DNA from 2 places in the Kitasatospora sp. NPDC004614 genome. Region 2 is predicted to be linked to the other one. Evidence: predicted binding sites of a transcription regulator. Region 2 holds the regulator's gene; the other holds the start of a gene.
What was found. The regulator HspR, encoded in region 2, represses chaperone genes until heat shock. The targets are predictions, from matches to a motif close to TTGAGNNNNNNNNNCTCAA.

Region 1 (15,524 bases), on a different contig from region 2:
CGTTGAACCACCATGACCTGTGGTCGTTGCGGGGGGTGGGGCTGCCGGCCGAGCGGCTTCCGATGATCCTGGGGTGCGACGCCTCGGGCGTCGATGAGCACGGCAACGAGGTGGTGATCCACTCGGTGATCGGACAGAGCGGTCACGGGGTGGGGCCGGACGAGCCGCGGTCGATTCTCACCGAGCGGTACCAGGGGACGTTCGCGCAGCGCGTCGCGGTGCCGACGTGGAACCTGCTGCCGAAGCCGAAGGGGCTGAGCTTCGAGCAGGCGGCGTGCCTGCCGACGGCGTGGCTGACGGCGTACCGGATGCTGTTCACCAATGCGGGCGTGAAGCCGGGTGACACGGTGCTGGTGCAGGGGGCCGGTGGCGGGGTGTCGACGGCGCTGGTGGTGCTGGCGAAGGCGGCGGGGCTGCGGGTCTGGGTGACCGGGCGGGACGAGGCCAAGCGGGCCCGGGCGGTCGAGTTGGGCGCGGATGCCGCGTTCGAGAGCGGTGCCCGGCTGCCGGAGCGGGTGGACGCGGTGATGGAGACGGTGGGCGCGGCGACCTGGTCGCACTCGGTGAAGTCGTTGCGTCCGGGCGGCACCATCGTGATCTCGGGGGCGACCAGCGGGCCGAGCCCGAAGGCGGCCGAGCTGAACCGGATCTTCTTCCTGGAGCTGAGGGTGGTCGGTTCGACCATGGGGTCCAAGGAGGAGCTGGCCGGCCTGCTGGCGCTGTGCGCGAACTCCGGGGTGCGTCCGGTGATCGACTCGGTGCGGCCGTTGGCGGAGGCCCGGGAGGCGTTCGAGCAGCTGGAGCGCGGGCAGGTGTTCGGCAAGCTGGTGCTGACCCCCTGACAGCCTGACCCCCTGAGCAGGCGAAGAGCCCCTGACCTTCCTTCAGGTCAGGGGCTCTTTGGGCTCATCGGCGCTCGTGCAGGGCGCGGGCCGCGGCGGCCAGGGCCTGTTGGGCGCGGGCCAGGCCGGCGGCGTCCACACCGCGGTCGCGGGCGGTGTCGCGGACGTGGTCGCGGAAGCGGTCGAGCAGGCGCTCCAGTTCGCGGGCCGGGTCGCCGGCCGGGTCGGTGCGGGCCCAGTCCGGCAGCTCGGTGTCGGACTTGTCGAGGTCGATCCGGACGGGCTCTTCCGGGGCCGGCGTCTCGGTGGCCGGTGTCTCGTGGGAGCCCCAGCGGGCGGCGTCGGCGAGTGAGCCGAGGCCGCGGGTGAGTTCGGCGAGGCCCTCGGCGAGGCCGGTGGACCAGTCGCCGTGCGAGGTGTGCTCGCGGACCTGTTCCTCGATCCGGCGCTTGAGCCGCAGCGCTTCCTGCTGGGCGGCGGCGCGGGCGGCCTTGGACTGCTCGCGCAGCCGCTTGGCCTCGGCCTCGGCGGCCTTGGCCTGCTGCCGGGCCGCCTTCTCCTGCTCCTTGGCGCGCCGGGCCTGTTCCTTGGCCTCGGCCTTGAGCTGGGCGAACTGTTCCTTGGCGCGCTGCCAGGACTCCTTGTCCCGCCAGGGTGCGGCGAACGGGTCGCCGCCGGCGGCGGGGGTCTGTTCGGCCTGCTGCCAGAGTTCGGCGCGCAGGTCCTTGGCGCTGTCCCGGACGTCCTGCCGGATGGCGCCGGCCAGCTGGCCGACGGAGTCGTGGATCTCGGCCTCCAGGGACGTCAACTCGTCCTGGCGGGAGGCGAGTTCGGTGCGCCCGGTGTCCGTCAGCCGGTAGACCTTGCGGCCGCCCTCGGTGGTGTGGCTGACCAGTCCCTCGGCCTCCAGCTTGGCGAGCCGGGGGTAGACGGTGCCCGCGGAGGGCGCGTACAGGCCGTGGAAGCGCTCCTCCAGCAGGCGGATCACCTCGTACCCGTGCCGGGGGCTCTCGTCGAGCAGCTTCAGCAGGTACAGGCGAAGCCGGCCGTGGCCGAACACCGGGGTCATTTCAGGCCTCCTTGGTCAGGTCGAGCGGGCCGGAGGTCAGTTCCTTGGCCGGCCGGTCCTCCTCGGCGTCGGGACGGCGCTGGACGGTGACCGCGCCGGTGACGGTGGTCACCTGGAGGCGGCCGGCGCCGGAGCCGAGCTGGCCGGAGAGCTTCTTGGATCCCCAGCCGCCGCCGACGGCGAGTTCGGCGAAGGCGCTGGAGAGGGTGCCGCTGGTGGTGCCGGCCTCGACCTTGGCGTCGGCGAACGAGGGCAGCCGGACGCCGACCGCGCCGGAGACGGTGGTCACGCCGATGTCGGTGGGGGTGGCGGCGTCCAGGTCGAGGGTGACCGCGCCGGACACCGAGTGGGCGCGGATCCGGGTGGCGCTGCCGGCCACCAGGGTGACCGCGCCGGAGACCGTGTTGACCTTCAGCTCACCGGACAGGCCCTCGGCGTCCACGTCGCCGGAGACGGTGTTGGCGGAGACCGGGCCGGTCAGCCCGGCCAGCGTGGTGTCGCCGCTGGCGCCGTTCACCGCGACCTCGCCGGTGATGCCGGAGACGGTGGCGTGCGCGGAGACCGTGCCGACCTTGACCGCGGCGGCGGCCGGGACGGCCACCGTGATCTCGGCCCGGCGCTTGCGGCGCAGGCCGGAGAAGTACGACTTGACGGTCTCCACGGACTTCACGGCCACGCCGACCTCGGCCCAGCTGAGGTCCTTGTAGCTGACGGTGAGTACGCCGTCGATCAGGGTCACCTCGAGCGGTTCGCCCTCCAGGGCGGCGACTTCGAGGCGGGCCGGTCCCTCGGTGGGGACCACGTTCACGGTGCCGTCGACGATCCGGACGTGCAGGATGTGCGCGGCCTCGTCGAAGGTGATGGTCTCGGTGCTGTCTACCGTCTGCTGGAACATGTCCGGCTCCCCGTCCTCCCATACGCGATGTATCGCGTTCTCTTTAATATTTACGATATATCGCGTCGGGCGGAAGTCAAGGAGATCCGACCCCGATCCGGACCCGGAGCGCACCCCGGCCGACCCCGACCCCACCCTGAAGGGCGACCCCGGGACCGCCCGGAAAAGCCGGCGGCCCGGGAGGCGAGAACGCCTGCCGGGCCGCGCTGCTGAGGGCTTGTCAGTCCTCGTCGTCCTCGTCGTCCAGCCGGGCCAGCCAGGTGGCCAGCCGCTCCACCGGCACCTCGAAGTCCGGGTTCAGGTCGACGAACTCGCGCAGGCGCTCGGCCAGCCACTCGAAAGTGACCTCCTCCTCGCCACGCCGGCTGTCCAGCTCCTCGATGCCGCGGTCGGTGAAGTACACGGTTACTCGCTCCGGTGGGTGGTTCTGGTACGCCGCCGCCCAGGATAGTGCGCCGCCCGGGAACGGGTGCGGCCCCCGCCCCCGGAGACCGGGGACGGGGGCCGACAGGGCCGGGCGGGCGTCAGCGCGTCAGAGCGCGAACACCTCGTCGACCAGGGCCGCCTGCTCGGCGGCGTGCCGCTTGGCCGAGCCGACCGCGGGGGCCGAGGAGGCCGTGCGGGCGACGCGGCGCAGGCGGGCGCCACCGTTGGCGGAGCGGCCGATGACGACCTGCAGGTGGTCGACCAGGTTCATCGCGATGAACGGCCAGGCACCCTGGTTGGCCGGCTCCTCCTGCGCCCAGACGAACTGGACACCCTCGCCGTAGCGGGCCAGCTCCTCCTGGAGCTCCGCGATCGGCAGCGGGTACAGGCGCTCGACGCGGACGATCGCGGTGTCGGTGACGCCACGCTCGGTCCGGGCCGCCTCCAGGTCGTAGTAGAACTTGCCGGAGGTGATGACCACCTTGCGGACCTGCGCCGGGTCCACCGTGCTGTCGCCGATCACCGGGCGGAACGAGCCGCTCATGAACTCGGACGACGAGGACGCCGCGGCCTTCAGACGCAGCATCGACTTCGGGGTGAAGACGACCAGCGGCTTGTGGTGCGGGTTGTGCGCCTGCCAGCGCAGCAGGTGGAAGTAGTTCGACGGCAGGGTCGGCATGGCGACCGTCATGTTGTCCTGCGCGCACAGCGCCAGGAAGCGCTCCGGGCGGGCGGACGAGTGGTCCGGGCCCTGGCCCTCCATGCCGTGCGGCAGCAGCAGGGTGACGCCGGAGTGCTGGCCCCACTTCTGCTCGGCGGACGCGATGTACTCGTCGACCATGGTCTGCGCGCCGTTGACGAAGTCGCCGAACTGCGCCTCCCACATGACCAGCGCGTTCGGGCGGGTCAGCGAGTAGCCGTACTCGAAGCCCATCGCCGCGTACTCGCTGAGCAGCGAGTCGTAGACGGTGAAGCGGGCCTGGTCCTCGGTCAGGTACATCAGCGGGGTGTAGTCCTCGCCGGTGTTCCGGTCGATCAGCACCGCGTGGCGTTGGCCGAAGGTGCCGCGGCGGGAGTCCTGGCCGGCCAGCCGGACCGGGTGGCCCTCCATCAGCAGCGAGCCGATGGCGAGCGCCTCGCCGGTCGCCCAGTCGATGGTGTTGTCCTCGATCGAGGCGGCGCGGCGCTGGAGCTGCGGCAGCAGACGCGGGTGCACGGTCAGCCAGTCCGGCAGGTTGACCTGCGAGGCGGCGATCCGCTTGATCATCTCGGCGGAGATGCCGGTCTGGATGGACACCGGGAAGTCCGCGACCGGGCGGCCGGTCTCGGCCGGCGCCGGGGCGGCGGTGGCCTCGCGGACCTCCGCGAACACCTTCTCCAGCTGTCCCTGGAAGTCCTGGAGCGCCTGCTCCGCCTCTTCCATGGTGATGTCGCCGCGACCGATCAGCGCCTCGGTGTACAGCTTGCGCACCGAACGCTTCTTGTCGATCAGGTCGTACATCAGCGGCTGGGTGAACGACGGGTTGTCGGCCTCGTTGTGACCGCGGCGGCGGTAGCAGATGAGGTCGATCACGACGTCCTTGTGGAACTGCTGACGGAACTCGAAGGCCAGCCGCGCGACGCGGACCACGGCCTCCGGGTCGTCGCCGTTCACGTGGAAGATCGGCGCCTCGATCATCCGGGCGACGTCGGTGCAGTACATCGACGAGCGCGAGGAGGTCGGGGCGGCGGTGAAGCCGACCTGGTTGTTGACCACGATGTGCACGGTGCCGCCGGTGCGGTAGCCGCGCAGCTGCGACATGTTCAGGGTCTCCGCGACCACGCCCTGGCCCGCGAAGGCCGCGTCGCCGTGGATCTGGATCGGCAGCACCGGGAAGGTCGTGCCGCCGAAGTCCAGGATGTCCTGCTTGGCGCGGGCGATGCCCTCGACGACCGGGTCGACCGTCTCCAGGTGGGACGGGTTCGCGGCCAGCGACACCTTGATGGTCTCGCCGTCCAGGCCGGTGAAGGTGCCCTCGGAGCCCAGGTGGTACTTCACGTCGCCCGAGCCGTGCATCGACTTCGGGTCGAGGTTGCCCTCGAACTCGCCGAAGATCTTGCCGAACGGCTTGCCGACGATGTTCGCCAGCACGTTCAGGCGGCCGCGGTGCGCCATGCCGATGACGGCCTCGTCGAGGCGGTGCTCGGCGGCGGCGTCGATGGTGGCGTCCAGCAGCGGGATGAGCGACTCGCCGCCCTCCAGCGAGAAACGCTTCTGCCCGACGTACTTGGTCTGCAGGAAGGTCTCGAACGCCTCGGCCGAGTTCAGCCGGCGCAGGACGCGCAGCTGCTCCTCGCGCTCCGGCTTGGTGTACGGCTTCTCCAGGCGCTCCTGCAGCCACTTGCGCTGCGCCGGGTCCTGGATGTGCATGTACTCGATGCCGACGGTGCGGCAGTACGTGTTGCGCAGCAGGCCGAGGATGTCGCGGAGCTTCATCATCTTCTGGCCGCCGAAGCCGCCGACCGCGAACTCGCGCTCCAGGTCCCACAGGGTGAGGCCGTGCGTGGTGACGTCCAGGTCGGGGTGCTTGCGCTGCATGTACTCCAGCGGGTCGGTGTCGGCCATCAGGTGACCGCGGACCCGGTAGGAGTGGATGAGCTCCATGACGCGCGCGGTCTTGTTGACCTCGTCGTCGTGCGTGGTCGCCACGTCGGTGGCCCAGCGCACCGGCTCGTACGGGATCCGCAGAGCCTCGAACACCTCGTCGTAGAAGTTGTTCGCGCCCAGCAGCAGCTGGTGGATCGAGCGGAGGAACTCGCCAGAGGCCGCGCCCTGGATGACCCGGTGGTCGTAGGTCGAGGTGAGCGTCATGATCTTGGAGACGCCCAGGCGGGCCAGGGTCTCCGGGGAGGAGCCCTGGAACTCGGCCGGGTACTCCATCGCGCCGACGCCGACGATGGTGCCCTGGTTCTGCATCAGGCGCGGCACGGAGTGCACGGTGCCGATGCCGCCCGGGTTGGTCAGCGAGACCGTGACGCCGGTGAAGTCGTCCATGGTCAGCTTGTTGGCGCGGGCCCGGCGGACGATGTCCTCGTAGGCCTGCCAGAAGCCGAAGAAGTCGAGCGTCTCGGCCTTCTTGATGGCCGCGACGACCAGCTGGCGGTCGCCGTTCGGCTTGACCAGGTCGATGGCGAGGCCCAGGTTCACGTGCTCGGGCTTCACCAGGTAGGACTTGCCGTCCTCCACCTTGTAGCTGTAGTTCATGCCCGGGTTGGCCTTCACGGCCTGAACCAGCGCGTAGCCGATCAGGTGGGTGAAGGAGACCTTGCCGCCGCGGGCGCGCTGCAGGTGGTTGTTGATGACGATGCGGTTGTCGATCAGCAGCTTGGCGGGCACCGCGCGCACCGAGGTGGCGGTCGGAACCTCCAGCGAAGCATCCATGTTCGACGCGACGGCCTTGGACGGGCCACGCAGCTGCACCAGCTCCGGGCCCTCGGTGGCGGCCTTCGCGGCGGCGGCCGGGGCCGGAGCCGGGGTCGCGGCCTTCGGCGCGGGCGGCGCGGCGGGAGCGGCGGCCAGCGGCGCGGGGGCCACCGGCTGCGCGGGCGCCGGGGTGGCGGCCATTGGAGTGGCATCGGCCGGAGAAGTCGCGGCCGGAGCAGCGGCAACAGGAGCGGCAACGGGGGCCGGCTGGGCGCCGACCGGGGTTGCGGCCTGGGTCACGGGAGTCACCTCGGTACCGGGCTTGTAGTCGGCGAAAAAGTCCCACCAGGCACGGTCGACCGAAGCCGGGTCCTGGAGGTACTGCTGGTAGATCTCGTCGACGAGCCACTCATTGGGGCCGAAGCCAGTGGAGCTTGCCGAGCTGGGGGTTTCTTGGTGTGGCGACACGGGGCAACCGCCCTCTTCCGCTTCCTTTTGGGATGGTGGACAGCGGGGATTAAGGCTACGCCTCCGACCAGTGATCGCGCAGTCCCCGATGGTCAGGCGTCGCCCAGATCACATCGGTGGACCGGATTTTGGCTGGAACTGTGCGTTAGAGATGCCGGAAAGCAGGGAACCCGCAGCCGGGGCGATCACTGCCATACCGAGTGAAAATCGGACGAACAGGCGGGCCGGGACGGTCCGTTGACTGTCCCGGCCCGGCCTCGAACGCGGTTTGTACCGGTTCCGCCACAAACTAGACGGCGATCGCGCTTTCACCCGGCAGGGTGACCTCGATCCGGCAGCCCGCGGCGGCCTCCGCCACCCGGATCCGGCCGCCGTGCAGGTCCACCGCCCAGCGGGCGATGGCCAGCCCGAGGCCGGTTCCGCCGTCACTGCCCGGGCCGAGCGCCGTCGGCGAACCGCTGCGGCCGAACCGCTCGAACACCCGCTCCCGGTCGGCGACCGGAATGCCCGGACCCTGGTCCTCCACCTCCAGCAGCAGCCCGCCGCCCTCCGCCGCCCGGGCCCGCACCGTCACGGTGCCGCCGGCCGGCGAGTGCTTGCAGGCGTTGTCCACCAGATTGGCCACCACCTGGTGCAGCCGCTCCGCGTCCGCCACCGCCGACAGCTCGGCCGGCTGTACGTCGACCGCCAGCCGCACGTCCTCGCGCCGGGCGTACGCTCCGCCCGCCGTCGCGCCGTCCACCGTCACGCCCCGCAGCACGCCGTCCAGGAACTCCCGCACCTGGAACGGGCGGCAGTCCAGCGGGACGACGCCGTCGTCCAGCTTCGACAGGTCCAGCAGGTGGGTGACCAGCCGGCCCAGGCGTTCGGTCTGCTCCAGCGCGGTGCCCAGGTTCTTCGGGTCCGGCTTCACCACGCCGTCCACCACGTTCTCCAGCAGGCCGCGCAGCGCCGCGATCGGCGTGCGCAACTCGTGCGAGACATTGGCGATCAGCTCGCGGCGGTGCCGGTCGGCGGCCTCCAGGTCGCCGGCCATCCGGTTGAAGGTGTCGGCCAGCTCGCCGATCTCGTCCCGGGAGGACACGTCCACCCGGGCGGTGTAGTCGCCCTCGGCCATCGACCGGGCCGCCGCCGTCATGTCCCGCAGCGGCGCGGTCAGACCGTTCGCCAGGAACTGCATGAACAGCAGCGAGGCGATCAGCGAGAAGATCATGATGATCCGGATCTGGGTCTCCGACCGGATCGCCACCACCACCATGCCGGTGGCCAGCACCACCGAGACCACCACCAGCATCGCCAGCTTGCCCTTGACCGAGCGCACCGGATCGAACGGGCGGATGTCGGCCCACACCCGGCGCGCGGCGCGCACCGCCAGCGGGGGCTGCGGGGTCGGCTCGGCTTCCCCGTTGCGTTGCTGTGGAAAGGTCATGTGTCCCCAGAACTCGTCCCCCGTGCACGACCGGACCGCCGCGCGGGCCCCCCGGAGGCCCGGACCGGCGGTTCCGGGTCAGGACAGCGGAGCCTCCAGCGCGTAACCCACGCCGTGCACCGTACGGATCCAGCTCGCACCGATCTTCCGGCGCAGCGCCTTCACGTGACTGTCGACCGTGCGGGTGCCGGACGCGTCGGTCCAGTCCCACACCTCGGCCAGCAGCTGCTCGCGGGTCAGCACCGCACGCGGCTGCGCGGCCAGGCAGGCCAGCAGGTCGAACTCGGTCGGCGTCAGGTGCACGTCGCCCGAACCCAGCCGGACCCGGCGCTGCACGTGGTCGATCTCCAGCTCGCCGAAGCGCAGGCTGCCGAGAGCCGGCGTGCGGGCCGCCTGCTGGGCGCGCTCCACCCGGCGCAGCAGCACGTTCACCCGGGCCGCCAGCTCGCGCATCGAGAACGGCTTGGTCATGTAGTCGTCCGCGCCGACGCCCAGACCGACCAGCAGGTCCGTCTCGTCGTCCCGCGCGGTCAGCATCAGCACCGGCACCGGGCGCTGGGCCTGGATCCGGCGGCACACCTCGAGGCCGTCGAAGCCCGGCAGCATGATGTCGAGCACCACCAGGTCGGGCTGCCAGGTGTGGAACCCGTCCACTGCGCCCGGCCCGTCGTGGGCCACCGCCACCTTGAAGCCCTCGGCTCCCAGGCGCGCCGCGATCGACTCCGCGATGGTCGGCTCGTCCTCCACGACGAGCACCCGTCGCTGGGTACCCACCGGGCCACTGCTGATCGTCTCTTGCTGAATCTCTGTCACGGTCACGCCACCGCCCCCAGGGCTGCGGGCCGGCCGTCTGTGGGGACGGCGGGCTCCGCGTCGTAGTCGTCTCAATCCGTCTTGGGCTGTTGCCCCGCCCGCCGGTGCTGCTCCTGGCAGCGTACGGACGCCGTCCCCGCCCGGGTGGGCTGACCGGATGATTCCGGCCGGGACCGTCATGCTTGGCAGGTCCCCGATCGGACGGGCACGGGCCAGTACCTTACCCAAAGCACTTGCGACCTGTAACGGTACGTGTGCGAGCGGCATATGCACGGACAGTGGTCTTCACAGGACTTACCCAGACACCTCTCACCTGCCACCCGTATCGTGGGGCGGACGAAGCGTTCGGGAGGCACGATGACCAGCGCGGAACTGCGACGACGGCTGATCCGGCCGGGCCTGCGGGCCGTCCCCACCCCCCGGGCGAACCCGTTCGCGCTCGGTTACCTCGGCCTGCTGCTCGGCACCACGCTCTACGCCCGCTTCGGCGACCCCGACACCGTGCACCGGCTCCAGTCGGTGTCCTCCACCGACGCGCACAACCTGCTCGTCCACCCCGTGGTCTCCCTCATCGGCAGCGGCCTGTGGGTCGCCGGCTCGGTCTGGGCGCCCTACTTCTGGGCCTTCCTCTGCACCGTCGCACCTCTTGAACGACGGGCGGGGGGAGTCCGTGCCCTCGGCGTCTTCGGGGCCGGGCACATCGGCGCGACGCTGCTCTCGCAGGGGGTGGCCGTGGCGAGTGTGGCCGGCGGGGCGGCCGGGCCTGATGTGCTGGACGCGATGGACATCGGCGTCAGTTACGGGGTGCTGGCCTCGCTCGGCGGGCTGGCCGGACTGCTGCCGCGGCCCGGGCGGGCCGTTGCGCTGGGCGCGGGGCTGGCGTTGATCGGGCACCAGTTGTTCTCCGACCCCGATCTGGTGACTTCGGTCGGGCACCCGGCGGCGTTGCTGTTGGGTGTGGCGATGTGGCCGTGGCTGAGGCGCGGCAGGGGGCCGCGCGGGCCGGAGCGGGTGTGGGCGTGGAAGCGCTCGACGGCCGTCGCGGAGGGCTGAGACGTCCACCCTGAGTCCCCTTCGCTCAGGGTGAACACCCGGAGGGGAACAACCGAGGCGTGCCAAACCTTAGTCAGGTCAGCTCAACTTCACTGACTGGGGAGAGATCATGGCATCGACGTCCATTCCGCTCACTCTGCCCGTGCTGCCCCTCGACGACGAGGTGGTGCTCCCTGGCATGGTGGTTCCGCTGGAGCTTTCGGATCCGGAGGTGAGGGCTGCCGTGGAGGCGGCCAGGGCGGGGAGCAACGGGGGGAAGCCGCAGGTGCTGCTGGTGCCGCGGCTCGACGGGTCGTACGCGGCGGTGGGTGCGCTGGCGACGGTCGAGCAGGTCGGGCGGCTGGCGGACGGCGACCCGGCGGCGCTGGTACGCGCGGTGCGCCGGGTGCGGATCGGCAAGGGGACGACCGGGCCGGGGGCGGCGCTGTGGGTGGAGACCACGCCGTTCCAGGAGTCGGACGCCGGGCTGCCGGTGGCAGGTCGGGCGGCCGAGCTGGCCAAGGAGTACAAGGCGCTGTCCACCAAGTGGCTGCGCAAGCGCGGGGCATGGCAGATCGTGGACCGGGTGGCCGCGATCGAGGACATCGGCGAGCTCGCGGACAACATCGGGTACGCGCCGTTCGCCACCGCCGAGCAGAAGCTGAAGGTGCTGCTGGAGGCCGACCGCCAGGCCCGGCTGGAGTACGCGCTGGGCCTGCTGCGCGAGCACCTCGCGGAGGAGGAGGTCAACGACACCATCCGCAAGGACGTCGAGGAGGGCGTCGCCAAGCAGCAGAAGGAGTTCCTGCTGCGCCGCCAGCTGGAGGCCGTCCGCAAGGAGCTGGCCGAGCTGAACGGTGAGGCGGGTACTGAGGAGGATGACTACCGGGCGCGGGTGGAGGCGGCCGAGCTGCCCGAGAAGGTCCGGGAGGCGGCGCTCAAGGAGGTCGACAAGCTGGAGCGTTCCAGTGATCAGTCGCCCGAGGGCTCGTGGATCCGCACCTGGCTGGACACCGTGCTGGAGCTGCCGTGGAACGAGCGCTCCGAGGATTCGTACGACATCGCCGCCGCGCGTGCCGTGCTGGACGCCGACCACACCGGCCTGGCGGACGTGAAGGACCGGATCGTCGAGTACCTGGCGGTCCGCAAGCGCCGGGCCGACCAGGGGCTCGGCCAGATCGGCGGCCGGCGCGGAGGTGCGGTGCTGGCGCTGGTCGGCCCGCCCGGTGTCGGCAAGACCTCGCTGGGCGAGTCGGTGGCCCGCGCGATGGGCCGGTCGTTCGTCCGGGTGGCGCTGGGTGGCGTCCGGGACGAGGCGGAGATCCGCGGCCACCGGCGGACGTACGTGGGTTCGATCCCCGGCCGGATCGTCCGGGCGATCAAGGAGGCCGGGACGATGAACCCGGTGGTGCTGCTGGACGAGATCGACAAGGTCGGCTCGGACTACCGGGGCGACCCGGCGGCGGCGCTGCTCGAGGTGCTGGACCCGGCACAGAACCACACCTTCCGGGACCACTACTTGGAGGTCGAGCTCGACCTGTCCGACGTGGTGTTCCTGGCCACCGCCAATGTGCTGGAGGCCATCCCGGAGCCGCTGCTGGACCGGATGGACCTGGTCCGGCTGGACGGCTACACCGAGGACGAGAAGGTCTCCATCGCCCGCGACCACCTGCTGCCCCGCCAGCTCGCCAAGGCGGGCCTCGCCGCGGAGCAGCTGACGGTGGACGAGGAGGCGCTGCGCCGGCTCGCCGCCGAGTACACCCGGGAGGCGGGCGTCCGGAACCTGGAGCGGTCGATCGCGCGGATCCTGCGCAAGGTCGCCGCGCAGACCGAGCTGGGCGAGCGCGAGCTGCCGGCCGCGATCGGCCCGGACGACCTGCGCGCGCTGCTGGGCCGGCCGCACCACGTGCCGGAGTCGGCGCAGGAGCCGACCGAGCGCCGCACCGCGGTGCCCGGGGTGGCGACCGGCCTGGCGGTCACCGGGGCCGGTGGTGACGTCCTCTACATCGAGGCGTCGCTGGCGGACGCGGAGACCGGCTCGACCGGGCTGACGCTGACCGGGCAGCTGGGCGACGTGATGAAGGAGTCGGCGCACATCGCGCTCTCCTACCTGCGTTCGCGCGGCGCCGAGCTGGAGCTGCCGGTGACGGGCCTGCGCGAGCGGGGCATCCACCTGCACGTGCCGGCCGGCGCGGTGCCGAAGGACGGCCCGAGCGCGGGCATCACGATGACCACGGCGCTGGCCTCGCTGCTGTCGGGGCGCAAGGTGCGCACCGACGTGGCGATGACCGGCGAGGTGTCGCTGACCGGCCGGGTGCTGCCGATCGGTGGGGTCAAGCAGAAGCTGCTGGCCGCGGACCGGGCCGGGGTCACCACGGTGATCATCCCGAAGCGCAACGAGGCGGACCTGGACGACGTCCCCGCCGAGGTGCTGGAGCGGCTCACGGTGCACGCCGTGTCCGACGTCCGGGAGGTGCTGCGGCTGGCGCTGGAGCCGGCGGAAGTGCTGGTCGCGGCGGCCTGATGACGGCCGAGGGGCCGGGGAGTGTCCACTCCCCGGCCCCTGGTGGTTGCCGATTGTGGCCCATGGCAGACTTCCGGCATGCCGTCCCCTACGCAGCGCGCGCTGACCGCAATGCCGGAGAACTTCCGTCCGTTCCTGGTCAAGCACCGCAAGTTGGTGAAGTTCCTCGTGGTCGGAGGAACCTGCTTCGTGCTCACCATGTTGATCAACTTCGCTCTGAAGATGACCGTCTTCGAGGCCAAGCCGCTCGTCGCCCTGACCGTCGCGACCGTGATCGCCACCGGCGTCTCGTACGTGCTGAACCGGCAGTGGTCCTTCCGGGCCGCCGGCAAGCATCGCGAGGCCGTCCTGTTCGTCGTGGTCAGCGCTCTCGCGGTCGGTGTCAACGACCTTCCGCTGGCGGCCTCGCGCTACCTGTTCGACCTGCGGGAACCGCACGTCACCCACATGACCCAGGAGGTCGCCGACTTCCTCAGCGGCATGATCCTGGGCACCCTGCTGGCGATGGTGTTCCGCTACTGGGCGATGAACCGGTACGTGTTCACCCGGTTGTCGGACCGGGTGAACGAGGAGCAGGGGCGGGCGACCGAGCGGGTCTGACCCCGCCCCTTTCCGTGACGGCCGCTCACGCCTCCGCGGAGGCGGGGCGGCCGACGAGCGGACGGCGGGCCGCCGCGACGAAGGTCACCGCGACACCGATCGCGGCCCAGACCGCCAGCACCGTCAGCGGCATCGCCATCGCGGACGAGCCCAGGTAGGCGATGGAGCGGGTGGCCGAGGTGCCGGCGCCGTTCGGGATCCACTCGCCGATCGCCCGCCAGAACGTCGGCAGCAGCGGCGGCGGGTAGACGCCGCCCGCGCTGGGGTTGCCCAGCACCACGAACACCAGCACGGCCACGCCGATGCCGATGATGTCGAACAGGCACTGCAGCGCCATGGTGAACGCGCCGACCGAGAACACCACGAGCGCGCCGATCGCGGACAGCGCCAGGATCGAGCCGGGCAGCGCGTCCAGGATCGGGCCGGTGATCAGCGTGCCGCCGAAGCCCGCGGCGATCGAGTAAAGCGCCAGGGTGCCCAGGCGCACCGCGGCCCGGTTGGCGTTGGCGGGGCGGGCACCGGCGCTGACGCCGAGGATCGAGGCGACCAGGTAGCCGCCGACGCACCAGCCGACCACCAGGTAGAAGCTGGACAGGCCCTTGCCGTCGCCGGAGGCCAGCGGAATGGTGTCCTGCACCTCGACGGTGCGGTGCTGGGCGGCCGCGACCTTGGTGACGATCAGCTCGGCGGCGCCGGAGGCGGCCGGGCCGCGGGCCTCGGCGACCAGCAGGGTGTCCTGGGTGCCGGCCGGGTCGAACACCCAGGCCGCGTAGATCTTCTGGTCCTTGATCCGGGCCTTCGCGGTCTCCGCGTCGGGCACGACGGACGCGCGCACCGCGTCGTCCGGGACGGACTCCAGGGCGGCGGTCAGCTTCGGAGCGACCTCGGGCGGGGCAACCACTGCGATGGACAGCTGGTGCGGCTTCGGCTGGTGGAGAGCACCCACGTACGAGGTGATGAAGCCGAGCTGGAGCAGCAGGACGGCGACAACCAGGAGGAACGCGCGTGGTGTCACCGCGTCCTTGAGGTCGGCGACGAATCCCTTTGCAGGCTCTGCCATGGGCGGGCATCTCCCTATCAATCCGGTACCAGTACACAAATCGGATACTTAATATCATGAAACAGTTGCGCCCCGGAGAACGTGCAGGCTGCGCGATACTGAGCGCCATGAACGACCCCGTGGCAGAGTCGAACGCCGCCGAACTGGCATTTCTCGCGGTCGAGCGCGAGGTGGCGACGCTGTTCCGGCGCAGCAGGGCCCGGGCCGCCGAGGTTTCCCGGCAGGTGCACCCCAAGCTGGAGGCCGGGGCGTACGTCCTGCTCTCCTTCATTCGGGAGTCCGGGCAGGCGCGGGTGACCGACATCGGGCTGCACTTCGGCGTGGGCAAGGCCACGGTGAGCCGGCAGATCCGGGCGATCGAGGAGCTGGGGCTGCTGCGGCGGGAGACCGACCCGCTGGACCGGCGGGCCTCGCTGGTGTCGCTGACCGAGGAGGGCGAGCGGCGGTTCGCGGCCGCCCGGGAGGCGCGGATGGCGCGCTTCCGGGCCTCGCTGGAGGCGTGGGAGGTGGGCGAGCTGGAGCAGTTCGCGCGCCTGCTGGAGCGGTTCAACGAGCTGACCGAAGGGGTCTGACCCGTTCTGACCTGGGCCTTTGAGGGGGCCCTTTACTTTGACTTGAATAAAGTTGTCTTAGTCAACTATCGGCGTATAGTTGCTTGAGGCAACGAATTTTTAGTCGAAGGAAACGCATGTCGACGACCCCCCAGACACTCCCGCAGGCCCAGCTGTCCCACCGCCAAGTGCTCGAAGCCCTCTCGGGCCTGCTGCTCGGCCTGTTCGTGGCCGTGCTGTCCTCCACGGTCGTCTCCAACGCGCTCCCGCGGATCCTCCACGACCTGCACGGTGGCGAGTCCGCCTACACCTGGGTGGTCACCGCCGCCCTGCTCTCGATCACCGCCGCCACCCCGCTCTGGGGCAAGCTCTCCGACCTGGTCAGCAAGAAGCTGCTGGTCCAGATCGCCAT
Region 2 (15,524 bases):
GTGGGTGATCGCCTCGTCCACCAGCATCACGATCGGCTTGCGCAGCGCCGACGCCCAGCCCAGCTCCAGGCTGACCCCGGCCGACAGCGGGGCGCCGACGTACGCGAACACCAGGTCCGCGCTCTGCATCGCCCGGAAGTCCGAGGGGACCCGCTGCTCCGGCGCCTTCCCGGCCACCGTCCACGCGTCGCTGTGGTGGGCGCTGTACACCGCGGCTCCACTGCGAAGCAGCGTGCTCCGCAGCGTGGTCAGTCTGGTCCGGCTGGCCAGCGTCACCACGCTGTCCGCAGGCCCGGTCAGCCGCATCAGGGGCGCGGCGAGGAAGACCCGTGCGCGTCGCCCCTCGGAGGCCTGGTACTGCAGGTGGGGCTCAGTCATGTCGACTCCGGGTGTGGTGATTCGGCCGGCTCGGTCCGGAAGGCCCTGTCCGGTGGAAGCGGTGCGGGCCCGAAGATTGCCGCACTTCGGGGTCGAGCGGACCGACGTGGAACTCGCAGATCATGCCGCTTTGGTTACGACTAGCTGATCGTCCATCGCCGGGTGTCAGGGAGTCCACTGGCGCATGGTGGCATCTGGCTGCCTGGCGGACAGATGACACCTCTATCCATCATCCGGACTTCTTAGTGCCGACATGCACATTTCACGGCCCGGGCGGTGCTGCCGCACCCGGTAGGTGACGGCGAGGCAGTTGATGAGTAATCATATGGGTGCCAATTGATGCGGGCGCCGTTCGGTGAACGGTGCTCGCGATGAATTTGTCCGAAAGGGGTGATTTTGTGCTGAAGGCCCGCCGTATCCTGATCTCGGCGCTCCTCCTGGGCATGGCCGTGTTCCTCGGGGCCGCCCCGGCGAGCGCGGACTCTCACTGGTTTGCGTCCCAGACCACCGAAACCCAGGTGGCCTCCCTCGACAGCCACTGGTAGAGCCCTGAAGCGCAGGACGGAGGGGCCGCCGGCATCAAGCCGTCGGCCCCTCCGTTTGCGCGAGTTTCCAGCCGAGTTGGAACAGCGTGTCGACCCCGTATTCCTCGCGCATTTCGGCGATGTGCCGGGCCAGCGTCCGTTCGCTGAGGCCCAGCCGCCTGGCAATGGTGCGATGGGCGATCCCTTCCAGCATCATTCGCACGATCTGCCGGCGCATTCGGGTGACCACCAGGGGTGGAATTCCGTGGTCGCCGGTGAACGGAATTGCCCGTTCCCATTGGCTGTTGAACACCCCGACGATGTAGTCGATGACCGAGTCGTCCCGGATGAACGCCGCGCGATCGCGGTTCTCCTCGTCCCCCACGGTGACGACCGCGACCTGCCGATCGATGACGATGAGTTTGGCGAAGGCTTCGTCGAGCGTTCTGACCTGGCACCCTTCCTGGGTGACCGCCTGGACGTAACTGACCGTCGGGTTCGAATAGCGGGCGCTGGGCTGGTAGATCGTACGGATCGTGCCGCCGCGTTCCACGAATTTCAGGTCACGGGCGATCGCGATTTTCAGCGCGTCCTCGCCGCGGCCGCCGCCGGGTTGCGCGGTGAGCATTTCCTTCGCACCGTTGGCCATCAGCGTCGCCAGCCGTTGGTTGATGTTCCCGCGGCCCTGGACATATGCGATGGAACCGCCGGCCTCCGGGCGGCTGATGTAGCTCTGGTATTCCCGGTTCAGGTCCTGCAGGGTGTGGTGGATCGAGACCGAGCGCCGGAGTATTTCGCCGGCTTCCTGCTGGAGCTCCAGCGTCAGCGATTCCGCCAGTTGTTGGGGATCCTTCACGGCGTAGGTGCCGGACGGTCCCACCTCCGCCTGAAGCAGGCCGATGGCCAGCAACTCCTGCAAGGGGCCGGCGATTTGACCGGGTGACAGGCTGCCGGCATCGCGCTCGGTCAGCCTGCCTCCGGTCTGTACGGCGCGGACGTAGAGGGACCTGGCCTCCGGGGACAGGGCCGGGGTGACGGCACTGCTCCTCTGCTCAGTACTCATGTCCATGACTCCTTGCCTGAGCTGGGGCTTCCGGCAGTTCGGGAGCGTCTTCCGGCCCGCATCATAGAGCGAAGGGCGCTCGGTTCCGCCGAATTACCGGATCGGAGCGGAGCCGGAAGCACGTCCTCTCCCAAGACTCTGGCAGCACACCGAAACCGCCGACACCCCCCGGTGGGCAGGAATGTCGACGGTTCGTGGTCGGGCCGGTCAGCGCTTGGGGCGCCAGACCACCAGGGCGCTGGACTGCGTGACCTGCTGGTAGGGCACCAGGTCACGGCGGTAGGAGGCGTGCACGGCGGCCTCGCGCTGCTGCAGGGTGGCGGCGGCGCCCTCCAGGGCGTCGACCAGTTCGGAGACCCGGGACTGCAGGGCGGCGACCTGGTTCTCCAGTTCGATGATCCGCTTGATGCCGGCCAGGTTGATGCCCTCGTCCTGGGAGAGGCGCTGGACCTCGCGCAGCTGCTGGATGTCACGCGCGGAGTAGCGCCGGCCGCGCCCGGCGGTGCGGTCCGGGCAGACCAGGCCGAGCCGGTCGTACTGGCGCAGGGTCTGCGGGTGCAGGCCGGAGAGCTCGGCGGCGACCGAGATCACGTAGACCGGGGTGTCCTCGGTGAGGACGTACGTCGGCGGACCGGCGGGGCGGCGGCCGGCGCCGGGCAGGCCCTCGCCGATGCCGGCGCCGATCCGGGCCTCGGTGCCGCGCGGGCTGTCGGGATGGGGGCTCATCGGGATCTCACGCTCCCTCCGCCGCCTTGAACAGGGCGGCTCGCGGGTCGTCCGAGGCGGTGGCCTCGCGGTACTGCTCCAGTGCGCTCAGTGCGTCGCCGCTGACGATCTTGGGTACGGCGACCTCGACGGTGACCAGCAGGTCTCCTCGGGTGCCGTCCTTGCGGGTGGCGCCCTTGCCGCGGGCCCGCATGGTCAGACCGTTGGCGCTGCCCGGGGGCAGCTTGAGCTTCACGGCCGGTCCGTTCAGGGTCGGCACCTCGATGGTGCCGCCGAGTGCGGCTTCGGGGAAGCTGACCGGCACCGTCACGGTGAGGTTGTCACCCTTGCGCCCGAACACCGGGTGCGGGTCGACGTGCACGGTGACGTACAGGTCGCCGGGCTGGCCGCCGCGCTCGCCCTGGGCGCCCTTGCCCTTGAGTCGGATCCGCTGGCTGTCCTGCACGCCGGCCGGGATCCGGACCTGCATGGTGCGGGCCGAGGAGGCCCGGCCACTGCCGTGGCAGACGGTGCACGGGTCGTCGACGATCATGCCGCGGCCCTTGCAGTCCCGGCACGGCTCGGAGAGCGCGAACGCGCCCTGGCCCCGGCTGACGGTGCCCGCGCCGACGCAGGTCGGGCAGACCCGGGGGGTGGTGCCGGTCTTGGCGCCGGTGCCGGCGCAGGCCCGGCAGGCCGCCTGGGAGGTCATCCGCAGCGGCACCGTCGCGCCGTCCACGGCCTCCTCGAAGTTCAGGGTGACCTCGGTCTCGACGTCCGCGCCGCGCCGCGGCTGGGCGGTCTGCCGGCCGCCGCGGTTGAACAGGCCGCCGAACACGTCGCCGAGTCCGCCGCTGCCGCCGGCGGTGCCGCCGTTGAACAGGTCGCCGAAGTCGAAGCCGCCGCCGGCGCCACCCGCGCCGCCCGGCCGGAAACCGCCGCCGGCGAACAGCGAGCGCGCCTCGTCGTACTCCTTGCGGCGCTTCTCGTCGGAGAGCACGTCGTACGCCTCGGAGATGTCCTTGAACCGTTCCTCGGCCTTGGCATCGCCCTTGTTGGCGTCCGGGTGGAACTCCCGGGCCAACTTGCGGTACGTCTTCTTGATCTCGGCGGCGGTGGCGTCCTTGGGCACGCCGAGGACCTTGTAGTAGTCCTTCTCCACGTAGTCCTTAGCGCTCATGGCCTTTGACCGCCACCTCCCGTAATCCCGTAAGTCTGTTGGTGAAGCGTGTTGTTGGGAAGAGCCCTGATACGGCGCTGCGGAGCCGGCCGCCGTACTGGACGACGTACGACTCCGCAGCGCACAGGGACTCTACTCAGCTGTCGGACGAACCGTCAGCCTTGTCCTCGTCCGGTTCGCCGGTGGTCTGGGTGCCCGGCTGGGGCTCCGCGACCGCGACCATCGCCGGGCGGATGATCCGCTCGCCGATCCGGTACCCGGGCTGGAGGATCTGCACGCAGGTGTCCTCCGTGACATCCGACGAGTAGCTGTGCATCAGCGCCTCGTGGATGGTCGGGTCGAAGGGCTCGCCCTCCTTGCCGAACTGCTGCAGCCCGAGCTTGGCGACGACCGTCTCCAGCGACTCGGCGACGGACTTGAAGCCACCCGTCACCTCGCCGTGCTCGCGGGCCCGGCCGATGTCGTCCAGCACCGGGATCAGCGATTCCACGATGTTGGAGACCGCGATCTCCCGGACGGTGGCCCGGTCGCGCTCGACCCGCTTGCGGTAGTTCTGGTACTCCGCCTGGAGACGCTGCAGGTCGGCGGTACGCTCGCCGGCCTCGCGCTTGGCGGCGGCCAGCTCGTCGGCACCCGCACCCGCGACAGCCTCTTCGGCGGCCTTCAGCACGGCTTCCTCGGCGGCGGAGTCGTCGCCGGGCTGCTCGCCCTGCGGCTTCTCCGTCATGCCGCACCGCCCTTGGGCTTCTCGTCGTCGACGATCTCGGCGTCGACCACGTCGTCGTCCTTGGCGCCGGCCTCGCCGGCCCCGGCCGCACCGGTGGCCGCACCCGCGCCGTCGGCCTGCGCGTACAGCGCCGCGCCGAGCTTCTGGGCAGTGGTGGAGACCTTCTCGGTGGCGGTGCGGATGGCCGCGATGTCCTCGCCCTTGAGGGCTTCCTTGAGCTCGGTGATCGCCGTCTCGACCTCGGTCTTGACGTCGGCCGGGAGCTTGTCGGCGTTGTCCGCGATGAACTTCTCGGTCGAGTAGACGAGCTGCTCGCCCTGGTTGCGGGTCTCCACGGCCTCGCGGCGCTTGTGGTCCTCCTCCGCGTAGCGCTCGGCTTCCTCGCGCATGCGGTTGACCTCGTCCTTCGGCAGCGAGGAGCCGCCGGTGACGGTCATCTTCTGCTCCTTGCCGGTGCCGAGGTCCTTCGCGGCCACGTGCATGATGCCGTTGGCGTCGATGTCGAAGGTGACCTCGATCTGCGGCAGGCCGCGGGGGGCCGGCGGCAGGCCGGTCAGCTCGAACATACCGAGCTTCTTGTTGTACGCCGCGATCTCGCGCTCGCCCTGGTAGACCTGGATCTGCACGGAGGGCTGGTTGTCCTCGGCGGTGGTGAAGATCTCGGAGCGCTTGGTCGGGATCGTGGTGTTGCGCTCGATCAGCTTCGTCATGATGCCGCCCTTGGTCTCAATGCCCAGGGACAGCGGGGTGACGTCGAGCAGCAGGACGTCCTTGACCTCGCCCTTCAGCACACCGGCCTGCAGGGAGGCGCCGATGGCGACGACCTCGTCCGGGTTGACGCCCTTGTTGGCGTCCTTGCCGCCGGTCAGCTCCTTGACGAGCTCGGCGACGGCCGGCATACGGGTCGAGCCACCGACCAGGACCACGTGGTCGATCTCGGACAGCGCGATGCCGGCGTCCTTGATGACGTTGTGGAACGGGACCTTGCAGCGGTCCAGCAGGTCGGCGGTCAGCTGCTGGAACTGCGAGCGGGTGAGCTTCTCGTCCAGGTGCAGCGGGCCCTCGGCGGAGGCCGTGATGTAGGGCAGGTTGATCGAGGTCTCCGAGGAGGAGGACAGCTCGATCTTGGCCTTCTCGGCAGCCTCGCGCAGACGCTGGACGGCCATCTTGTCCTTGGACAGGTCGACGCCGTGACCGGACTGGAAGACCTTCACCAGGTGGTCGACGACGCGCTGGTCCCAGTCGTCACCACCGAGGTGGTTGTCACCGTTGGTGGCCTTGACCTCGACCACGCCGTCGCCGATCTCCAGCAGCGACACGTCGAAGGTGCCACCACCGAGGTCGAAGACCAGGATGGTCTGGTCGTCCTTGTCCAGGCCGTAGGCCAGGGCGGCGGCGGTCGGCTCGTTGACGATGCGCAGGACGTTCAGGCCCGCGATCTCGCCGGCCTCCTTGGTGGCCTGACGCTCGGAGTCGTTGAAGTACGCCGGGACGGTGATGACGGCGTCGGTGACCGTCTCGCCCAGGTAGGCCTCGGCGTCCCGCTTGAGCTTCTGCAGGACGAAAGCGGAGATCTGCTGCGGCGTGAAGTCCTTGCCGTCGATGCCGATCTTCCAGTCGGTGCCCATGTGGCGCTTGACCGAACGGATGGTCCGGTCGACGTTGGTGACCGCCTGGCGCTTGGCGACCTCGCCGACGAGCACCTCGCCGTTCTTGGCGAAGGCGACGACGGACGGCGTGGTCCGAGCACCCTCGGCGTTGGTGATGACCGTGGGCTCACCGCCCTCAAGAACACTGACGACGGAGTTCGTCGTACCGAGGTCGATGCCGACCGCGCGTGCCATCGTGAATACCTCCGGGGAGAAGTTGAGCAGTACGGGCTCAACTATGCACGAGGTCGCCCGAACCGTCAACAGCTTTGAGTTGATGTGGCTCAACTTTACTGAGCGCTTATGTCGCGAGGCTCTCCGACCAGGGCTTGGAGGTGCTCCGGACGGGTGAGTCTGGGCATAGTGACTGCCGCCATACCTTGAACATCTTCTGGACGGGTGTTAACGCGCGGTAATGTCCGGCGCGTCTACCCTCAAAGTTACCGACCAGTACACTCTTGGGAAGACTTGGGAAGCTGGGGAGAACCCGGACCAGAAGCCGCTGAAGACGGAGAGCCGATGCAGCTAGCAGCGATCGTCATCTCGCTGGTCACCTTCGTGATCGGCACCGCGCTCGCCGCCCGGGCGGCGCTGTACATCTACAAGGTGGTGCGCACCGGCTCCGCCGACAGCACCCGATTCGGGCAGCCCGCGCAGCGCGTGGCCACCGTGGCCAAGGAGTTCCTCGGCCACACCCGGATGAACAAGTGGGGCGTGGTCGGCGTCGCCCACTGGTTCGTCGCGGTCGGCTTCTTCTCGCTGATCCTCACCCTGGTCAACGCCTTCGGTCAGCTCTTCGACGCCGACTTCACGCTGCCGATCATCGGCCACTGGCTGGTCTGGAACATCTTCGTCGAGCTGATCGGCACGCTGACCACCCTGGGTATCGCCGTCCTGATCGTGATCCGGCTGCTCAGCCTGCCGTCCCGGTCCGGCCGCAAGTCCCGGTTCGCCGGCTCGATCGCCTGGCAGGCGTTCTACGTCGAGTACACGATCCTCGGCATCGGCATCTGCATCATGATGCTGCGCGGCCTGGAAGGCGCCCTCGAAGGCGTCACCTCCTACGACCCGACGTACCTGATCTCGTACCCGATCGTCGCCGCGTTCGAGGGCACCGCCCACGGCACCCTGGTCAACCTGATCTACCTGTTCGCGATGCTGAAGATCGTCATCTCGTTCGCGTGGGCCACCACCATCGGCATCAACCCGTCGATGGGTGTCGCCTGGCACCGCTTCCTGGGCTTCTTCAACATCTACTTCAAGCGCGAGGAGGACGGCGGCACCGCGCTGGGCGCCCTGCGCCCGATGACCAGCAACGGCGCCCCGATCGACTTCGAGGACCCGGCCGACGACGCGGTGTTCGGCGTCTCGCAGGTCGAGCACTTCTCCTGGAAGGGCATCCTCGACTTCTCCACCTGCACCGAGTGCGGCCGCTGCCAGTCGCAGTGCCCCGCCTGGAACACCGGCAAGCCGCTGTCGCCCAAGCTGCTGATCATGAGCCTGCGCGAGCACGCCTTCGCCAAGGCCCCGTACCTGCTGGCCGGTGGCGGCAAGTCCGCTCCGGATGGAGGGCAGGGGTCAGGCGAGGAGAAGGCCTCCAGCGAGCAGCTGGCCGGAGTCTCCGCCGAGGCCCTCGCCGAGGCCGAGCGCCCGCTGATCGGCACCGCCGAAGAGGGCGGCGTCATCGACCCGGACGTGCTGTGGTCCTGCACCACCTGCGGCGCCTGCGTCGAGCAGTGCCCGGTCGACATCGAGCACATCGACCACATCGTCGACATGCGCCGCTACCAGGTGATGATCGAGAGCAGCTTCCCGACCGAGGCCGGGACGATGCTCAAGAACCTGGAGAACAAGGGCAACCCGTGGGGCCTGGCCACCAAGGCGCGCCTGGACTGGGTCAAGGAGCTCAAGAAGGAGACCGGCATCGAGGTGCCGGTGATCGGTGAGGACATCGACCCCGCCGAGGTCGAGTACCTGTACTGGGTCGGTTGCGCCGGCGCCCTGGAGGATCGGGCGAAGAAGACCACCAAGGCCTTCGCCGAGCTGCTGCACACCGCGGGCGTCAAGTTCGCGATCCTCGGCAAGGAGGAGACCTGCACCGGTGACTCCCCGCGCCGCCTCGGCAACGAGTTCCTGTTCCAGATGCTCGGCGCGCAGAACGTCGAGACCCTGAACGCCGCGCTGGAGGACGCGCCGACCAAGCGGATCGTCGCCACCTGCCCGCACTGCTTCAACACCATCGCCAACGAGTACCCGCAGCTCGGCGGGCACTTCGAGGTCATCCACCACACCCAGCTGCTGCAGCACCTGATCGACGAGGGCAAGCTGCTGCCGGTCAACCCGGTGGAAGGCCTGATCACCTACCACGACCCGTGCTACCTCGGCCGGCACAACAAGGTCTACACCCCGCCGCGCGAGATCATCGGCAAGGTGCCCGGCCTGCGCAACGAGGAGATGCACCGCCACAAGGAGCGCGGCTTCTGCTGCGGCGCCGGCGGCGCGCGGATGTGGATGGAGGAGCGCATCGGCAAGCGGATCAACACCGAGCGCGTGGACGAGGCGCTGTCCCTCAACCCGGACATCGTCTCCACCGCCTGCCCGTTCTGCCTGGTGATGCTCTCCGACTCGGTCAACGGCAAGAAGAACGAGGGCGCCGCCAAGGAGCACCTGAAGGTCGTGGACGTCGCCCAGCTGCTGCTGGAGTCGGTCAAGGCCCTGCCCACCGCGGACGCCGAGCCCGTCGAGGCCTGACACCGCCTCACTCCCCGGACCCCGGACGCCCCTCGCGGCTCCGGGGTCCGGGCGTTTTCGGCGATCGCCGATGACCTAGCATCTGCCGCATGACTGCTGACGGGGGAATACCGGGGCCCGGCGGCTCCGGTGGCGGGCCCTACCACCTGCCGACGGTGACCAGCGCGGCTCCGGACTGGGCGGCGCTCGCCGAGGCCAACGAGAACGAGCACCGTCGTCGCCGGCTGCGGCTGCGGATCGGCGCCGGAGCGCTCGGCGTGGTCCTGATCGGCGGCGTGGTCGCCACCGCCGTCGCGATGTCCGGGCCGTCCGACGAACCCAAGACCTCGTCCGCGCCCGCCGTCACCATCCAGCCCGACGGCCCCACCGACGCGCCCACCACCGCCCCCAGCCCCGGCCCGTCCGATTCCGCCTCCGCCTCCGCCTCGCCCTCGGCGTCCGGCTCCGCGCAGCCCTCGGGCTCGGCGTCCGCCGGCAACAGCGCCAAGCCCAGCGGCAGTGCCGGCGGAAAACCGAACGCCCCCGCGGCGACGCTGCCCGGCATGACCCTCGGCGGCGGCACCGCGATCGGCAGCACCGCCGGCCACAACGGGCCCACCCTGACCCTGCACGGCAACACCGACGGCTGGGCGGACAGCGGCAGCCCGGTGATCGACACCTCCCGGTCCTTCACCGTCTCGGCGATGGTGCGCAACAACGCCCCGGCCGGCGGCCGGGCCGTGGTCACCCAGGGCAACGACAGCTACTACTCCTTCTACCTGGGCCGCGACGACTGGGGCACCCACAACCAGTGGGTGTTCAAGGTGCAGACCGCCGCCGGAGCCCAGGACAACACCACCTACCAGGCCTTCTCCACCGCCGCCGGAGCCGCCACCACCGGCCAGTGGACGCTGCTCACCGGCATCTACGACGCGGGCAGCAAGAAGATCACCCTGTACGTCAACGGGGTGCTCCAGCAGACCACCGCCGTCCAGGGCGTCTGGCAGACCACCGGCGGACTCCAGCTCGGCCGGGTGCGCTACAAGAACACCTGGAGCGACTTCTGGGACGGCGCCATCTCCGACGTGCAGGTCTGGGACCAGGCGCTGCCCGCCACCGCCGTCGCCCGGTTGAACGGGTCCGGCGGCACCGATGCGGGAACGGCCGCCAAACGTTCCTGGCTGCTGCCCTAGCCCGGACCCGGCGGCTGTCCCGGGTCTGCCCCGGCGTCCGCACACCTGCCCGACAGGGGGAGTGGGTTTGACACGCTGTTCGAGCAAATAGAGTATGCGGCGGGGCCGGGAAATAGCCGGTTCCGTCGGAGGCCGCCTTGTGCCGGCCCGACACAGTCACCGAGCGAGCGCACCGGACCCTGTCGAGCCGGGCCGCCGGAATCTGACCAGGGGAGATAGGACATGACCGAGGCGATCATGTTGGTCGGCGGTAAGGGCACCCGGCTGCGCCCGTTGACCACGCACACGCCGAAGCCCATGCTGCCCGTGGCCGGTGTCCCGTTCATCGCCCACCAGCTGGCCCGTGCGGCCGCCGCCGGCGTCACCCGCGTCGTGCTCGCCACCTCGTACCTGGCCGACGTCTTCGTCGACCACTTCAAGGACGGCAGCCCCTACGGCCTCGAACTGGTCTACCTCACCGAGGACGAGCCGCTGGGCACCGGCGGCGCCATCCGCAACGCCGCGGCCGGCCTGACCTGCGGCGCCGACGAGCCGGTGCTGATCTTCAACGGCGACATCCTGTCCGGCCTGGACATCGCCGCGCTGCGCGACGAGCACACCGCCTCCGGCGCCGACGTCACCCTGCACCTCACCCGGGTGGCCGACCCGCGCGCCTTCGGTCTGGTCCCGACCGACGAGAACGGCCGGGTGCTCGCCTTCCTGGAGAAGCCCGAGACCCCCGAGCAGATCGTCACCGACCAGATCAACGCCGGCTGCTACGTCTTCACCCGCTCGGTGATCGACCGCATCCCGACCGGCCGCGAGGTCTCCGTCGAGCGCGAGACCTTCCCCGAGCTGCTCGCCACCGGCGCCCTGCTGCGCGGCGTCGTCGACACCTCGTACTGGCTGGACCTCGGCACCCCCGCCGCGTTCGTCCGCGGCTCCGCCGACCTGGTGCTCGGCAAGGTCGACTCCCCGGCCGTCCCCGGCGCGACCGGCGAGGCCCTGCTGCTGCCCGGCTCGCACGTCGACCCGGCCGCCGTGCTCAGCTCCGGCACCGTGGTCTCCGCGGACGCCGAGATCGCCGCCGGCGCCATCGTCGAGGGCAGCGTGGTGCTCCAGGGCGCCCGGATCAAGGCCGGCGCGTACGTCAAGGACTCCATCGTCGGTGCCTTCGCCGAGATCGGTGAGAGCTGCTCGCTGGACGGCGTGGTGATCGGCGACGGCGCCGTCCTGGAGGCCGAGAACGAGCTCTCCAACGGCCTGCGGATCGCCTGCGGCACCCGCCTGCCGGTCGGCGCCGTGCGCCGCTCCGCCGGCCCCGGCGGCTGCGAGGCCGGCCTGAGCAACGCCGCCGCGGTGCACGCGCCCGGCAGCCGCGTCATCGGCTGACCTCCAACGGCCCCCGCACGGCCGCGCCCTCGGCTTCACCGCCGACGGCGCGGCCGTGCGCCGTTTCCGGGCCCGCGCGGCCGCGTCACAGGACGGCTGCAATCCGGTCGTACCTTCATGATCACCCGGCCAGGGGTCGGCCGTTGCGGGTACCGTCGTGCCGTGGCTGGCAATCGACACGACGACGGACGGGGAGTCGACCCCCGGCGCTGGACGGCACCCCAACCGGGCACCCCGCAGGGTGACCCGTACCGCGGCGCGCCCACCGGTGTCCCCGAGTACTTCACCGCCCCGACCCCCGGCTACCCCGCCCCGCCCGCGCACCCCGGCGACCAGCCCGGTCACACCAGGGCCTTCGCGATCGGCGAGCAGCCGTACGACGACGGGGCCCACCAGGGCTCGTACGACCAGTACGGCGGGCAGTACGGCGGGCAGTACGGCGAGCAGCCGTACGCGGACGGGTACCAGCAGCAGTACGACCAGCAGGGCGGCTACCCGGTCGAGGACAACGTCGCCGTCTACCGGGCCGGCGGGCAGGCCGCGCCGCACCTCGGCGGGCCCCGGCTGGCCTGGCGGGAGCTGCTCGCCGGGATTTACCGCCGCCCGAGCGCCACCTTCGACCGGATGCGCGACCACCAGGTGTGGCTGCCCGCGCTGTCCGTCTCGCTGCTGTACGGCGTGCTCGCGGTGTTCGGCCTCGACAGCACCTACGACGAGGTGGTGCGGTCCACCTTCGGGGTCGCGCTGTCCGCGATCGCCGCCGCCGCGATCGGCTTCACCCTGGCCGGCGGCATCCTCAGCGCCGTCACCTACGCGCTGGCCCGGCAGTTCGGCGGCGACGGGCCCTGGCAGTCGACGGTCGGCCTGGCCGTGCTGGTCAGCTGGACCACCGACGTCCCGCGGCTGCTGCTGACGCTGTTCCTGCCCGCCGGCAACGTGGTGGTGCAGGCGGTCGGCTGGGCGACCTGGGTGGGCTGCGCGGCGCTGCTGACCATCATGGTGCGGCGGATCCACGACCTGCCCTGGGGCAAGGCGGCCGGTGCGGCGGCGGTGCAGCTGATCGCGCTGCTGGTGCTGATCAAGCTGCCCACGCTGAGCTGAGGCCCGTAGCCCCGGGCGTCCGGATGGTGGGATTTTTGTAGGGTGGGGTGTTCGGCCCACCCTCAGATCCCGTCCGGAGCCCGCGCATGAGCCTGCCCACCACCCACGTCAGCTTCCCGGCCGGGGCGGTGACCGGCGCCTCGCCGATCCTCGCCGTGCACACCCTGCCCGACGGGCGCACCGCCGTGGTCACCGAGGCCACCCCCTTCCACCCGGTCGACCACACCTGGCCCGACCAGCCCGCCGACCTCGGCACCCTCACCGTCGACGGCACCGCGCACCCGGTCGTCGACTGCCTCACCGGCGGCCACGGCCCGGACGGCGAGTTCGCGGCCGGCGCCGACATCCCGGTCCGGCGCGGCGACGAGGACTGGGCCTGGCTGGTGCTGCACGTGCTGCCCGCCGGCGCGCTCGGCCCGGAGGCTGTCGGACGCACCGCCGAACTCGCCGTCGACGCCGAGCGCCGCGCGCTGCTGTCCGCCGCGCACACCGGCTGCCACCTGCTGGCACTGGCCCTGAACGCCGCGCTCGCCCCGCGCTGGCGCAAGGACCCGGGCCGCTCCGACGCCTTCGGCAACCCGGACTTCGACAGCCTCGCCATGGACACCTCGGTGATGGACACCGAGGCCAGCACCGACACCTACCGGATCGGCAAGTCGCTGAAGAAGAAGGGCTTCACCGTCGACGCCACCGAGGAACTCCCCTCGCTCGCCGACGCGCTGCCCGCCCTCACCGCGGACGTCAACGCCCGCCTGGCCGCCTGGGTCGCCGCCGACGCGGCCGTCCGGATCGACGTCCCCGGCCCCGAGCTCACCGCCCGCCGCCGCTGGCACGCCGACCTCCCGGACGGCGCCGCGGAGATCCCCTGCGGCGGCACCCACCTCCACCACCTCGGCGAACTCGTCGAGCTGCGCACCGAGTTGACGCTCTCCGCAGACGGCACCGAGCTGGTCGCCCGGACCAGCCCCAAGCGCGCCTGACACATGATGAGGGCCGGCCCCGAACTGCGGGGCCGGCCCTCCTTGCTGTCCGTGCGCTCTGCTGAAGCGGCTCAGACCTCGGTGCGGTGGAAGTTCAGGTACGACCGCGACGGCGTCGGGCCGCGCTGGCCCATGTAGCGGGAGCCGTAACGCTCCGAGCCGTACGGGTGCTCGGCCGGCGAGGACAGCCGGAACAGGCACAGCTGGCCGATCTTCATGCCCGGGTACAGCTTGATCGGCAGCGTCGCCACGTTCGACAGCTCCAGCGTCACGTGGCCGCTGAAGCCCGGGTCGATGAAGCCCGCGGTCGAGTGCGTCAGCAGGCCCAGGCGGCCCAGGCTGGACTTGCCCTCCAGCCGCGAAGCGACGTCGTCCGGCAGCGTGATCACCTCGTAGGTGGACGCCAGCACGAACTCGCCCGGGTGCAGGATGAACGCGTCATCGCCCTCCGGCTCCACCAGCCGGGTCAGGTCCGGCTGCTCCTCGGAGGGGTCGATGTGCGGGTAACGGTGATTCTCGAAAACCCGGAAGAACCGGTCGAGGCGGACGTCGATGCTCGACGGCTGGACCATCGACGGGTCGAACGGGTCGATGACGACCCGGCCCTTGTCGATCTCGCTACGGATGTCATTGTCAGAGAGCAGCACGCCCCCGAGGGTACGTGCCACGGGCGGGCCGCCCAAAAGCACCCGCCCCGCAGACCAGCCCCGGCGGCCGCCCGCACCGCCTACATCCTTAGCCCGCGCGCCAGTTGGACCTCCGACAGCTCCGACACGTCCGCCGGCACCGAATTCCGCAACCGCCCGCACCGCGGACACCGCAACAACCGCCCCGGCCCCAGCCGCCCCGCCTGCAACTGCTGCATCGGAAACGCCGCCGTTCCGAACAGATGCCCCTCCGCACAACGAACCAGGGTGCGCTGCTCCATCGGTCCCTTTCCCGTACTTCCGCATCCACCGAAAGCCGTCACATTAGGGGACCAACCGGACACCACCCCACCAGGCTCGCCGCCACCCAGAACCCCGTACTCCCACCCCACCCGATGGGGTACAGTGGTGCTTGATCGATCCGTCCCTGACGGTTCGTCAGCTGCGGGCGTAGTTTAATGGTAGAACATGAGCTTCCCAAGCTTAGAGCGCGAGTTCGATTCTCGTCGCCCGCTCCACGGCAAAGCCCCAGGCCAGAGGCCTGGGGCTTTCTCGTTGCCTGGGCCAATTCGGGGGTGAAGGCCGGCTCGGCACGGGTCCGGCGCTATTTGATCTTTCGGAGGACGGGTTGGTCCTCCCCGAAGGGCTCCGGCGTGCTCCGTCCGGTACGGGTGACCTCGACCATGGGCTCCTCGTACATTTCGCTGTAGTGCGCGGAGGGCGCGACTTTCTGGACGCCGGCAGTCCGGTACCGCCCGGACTGCGCCTCAATCAGGATTGTGTCGCCTGCGCGGAGGTCCGCAGCCCTCACTTTCTCGGTGTTGCGGAGCATGGGAGCGTTCTTCGTGTCGATCTCGGAGTACCAGTTCTGGAGCGACGCGGTGCGCCGGTCGTTCTCTTCCCGCAGCAGATCCAGATCCATGCGTTCGCGCTTGAGCACCGCGCGAGCTTCCTCGACGGTGCCGCGGATCTCTGCCGCCGTAGGCCAATCGGCCGGGCGCCGGCTGTTGCCCGATTCGCGGTCGAGGTGATTGGCCAGGGTTTCGATCAGATCGAGCAGGCGTTCCGAGTTGGTCATGTCGTCATTGTGCAGTGGGTCGGCCCCGGGGATGCCGGGAAGGCCGGTACTGCGGCCGACGCCGAACGGTTGCCTCTCGCTTTTCGAAACCCCATCAGGCTGGTGCGCACAGAGGCCGGGGCTGGTAGGCCACCAGTATCACCAGCCTGGAAGGAGAGTTCGGTTCGTGTCGCCCGCTCCAGCGGAGAGCCCCGGGCC

Region 1: lon (endopeptidase La) is a predicted target of HspR. The motif match lies at 10,467-10,485, and genes of this name have one in related genera.

Annotation. Positions count from the first base shown of each region.
Region 1 covers NZ_JBIALR010000013.1:60,454-75,977, reverse strand. The annotation lists gene ACFYST_RS24715 (zinc-binding dehydrogenase) at 1-842, shown strand, start outside; gene ACFYST_RS24710 (PadR family transcriptional regulator) at 907-1,911, opposite strand; gene ACFYST_RS24705 (DUF4097 domain-containing protein) at 1,913-2,806, opposite strand; gene ACFYST_RS24700 (DUF6104 family protein) at 3,027-3,209, opposite strand; gene ACFYST_RS24695 (multifunctional oxoglutarate decarboxylase/oxoglutarate dehydrogenase thiamine pyrophosphate-binding subunit/dihydrolipoyllysine-residue succinyltransferase subunit) at 3,339-7,103, opposite strand; gene ACFYST_RS24690 (ATP-binding protein) at 7,393-8,532, opposite strand; gene ACFYST_RS24685 (response regulator transcription factor) at 8,611-9,345, opposite strand; gene ACFYST_RS24680 (rhomboid-like protein) at 9,703-10,398, shown strand; gene lon (endopeptidase La) at 10,508-12,901, shown strand; gene ACFYST_RS24670 (GtrA family protein) at 12,980-13,501, shown strand; gene ACFYST_RS24665 (DUF3533 domain-containing protein) at 13,527-14,561, opposite strand; gene ACFYST_RS24660 (MarR family winged helix-turn-helix transcriptional regulator) at 14,669-15,133, shown strand; gene ACFYST_RS24655 (MDR family MFS transporter) at 15,250-15,524, shown strand, end outside.
Region 2 covers NZ_JBIALR010000002.1:312,525-328,048, forward strand. The annotation lists gene ACFYST_RS06885 (hypothetical protein) at 1-378, opposite strand, end outside; gene ACFYST_RS06890 (helix-turn-helix domain-containing protein) at 958-1,965, opposite strand; gene ACFYST_RS06895 (heat shock protein transcriptional repressor HspR) at 2,173-2,691, opposite strand; gene dnaJ (molecular chaperone DnaJ) at 2,699-3,850, opposite strand; gene grpE (nucleotide exchange factor GrpE) at 3,987-4,577, opposite strand; gene dnaK (molecular chaperone DnaK) at 4,574-6,421, opposite strand; gene ACFYST_RS06915 ((Fe-S)-binding protein) at 6,746-8,977, shown strand; gene ACFYST_RS06920 (LamG domain-containing protein) at 9,067-10,149, shown strand; partial or broken gene ACFYST_RS06925 (sugar phosphate nucleotidyltransferase) at 10,372-11,445, shown strand; gene ACFYST_RS06930 (Yip1 family protein) at 11,683-12,621, shown strand; gene ACFYST_RS06935 (metal-dependent hydrolase) at 12,708-13,601, shown strand; gene dcd (dCTP deaminase) at 13,673-14,248, opposite strand; gene ACFYST_RS06945 (hypothetical protein) at 14,329-14,529, opposite strand; tRNA gene ACFYST_RS06950 (tRNA-Gly) at 14,693-14,766, shown strand; gene ACFYST_RS06955 (hypothetical protein) at 14,853-15,326, opposite strand.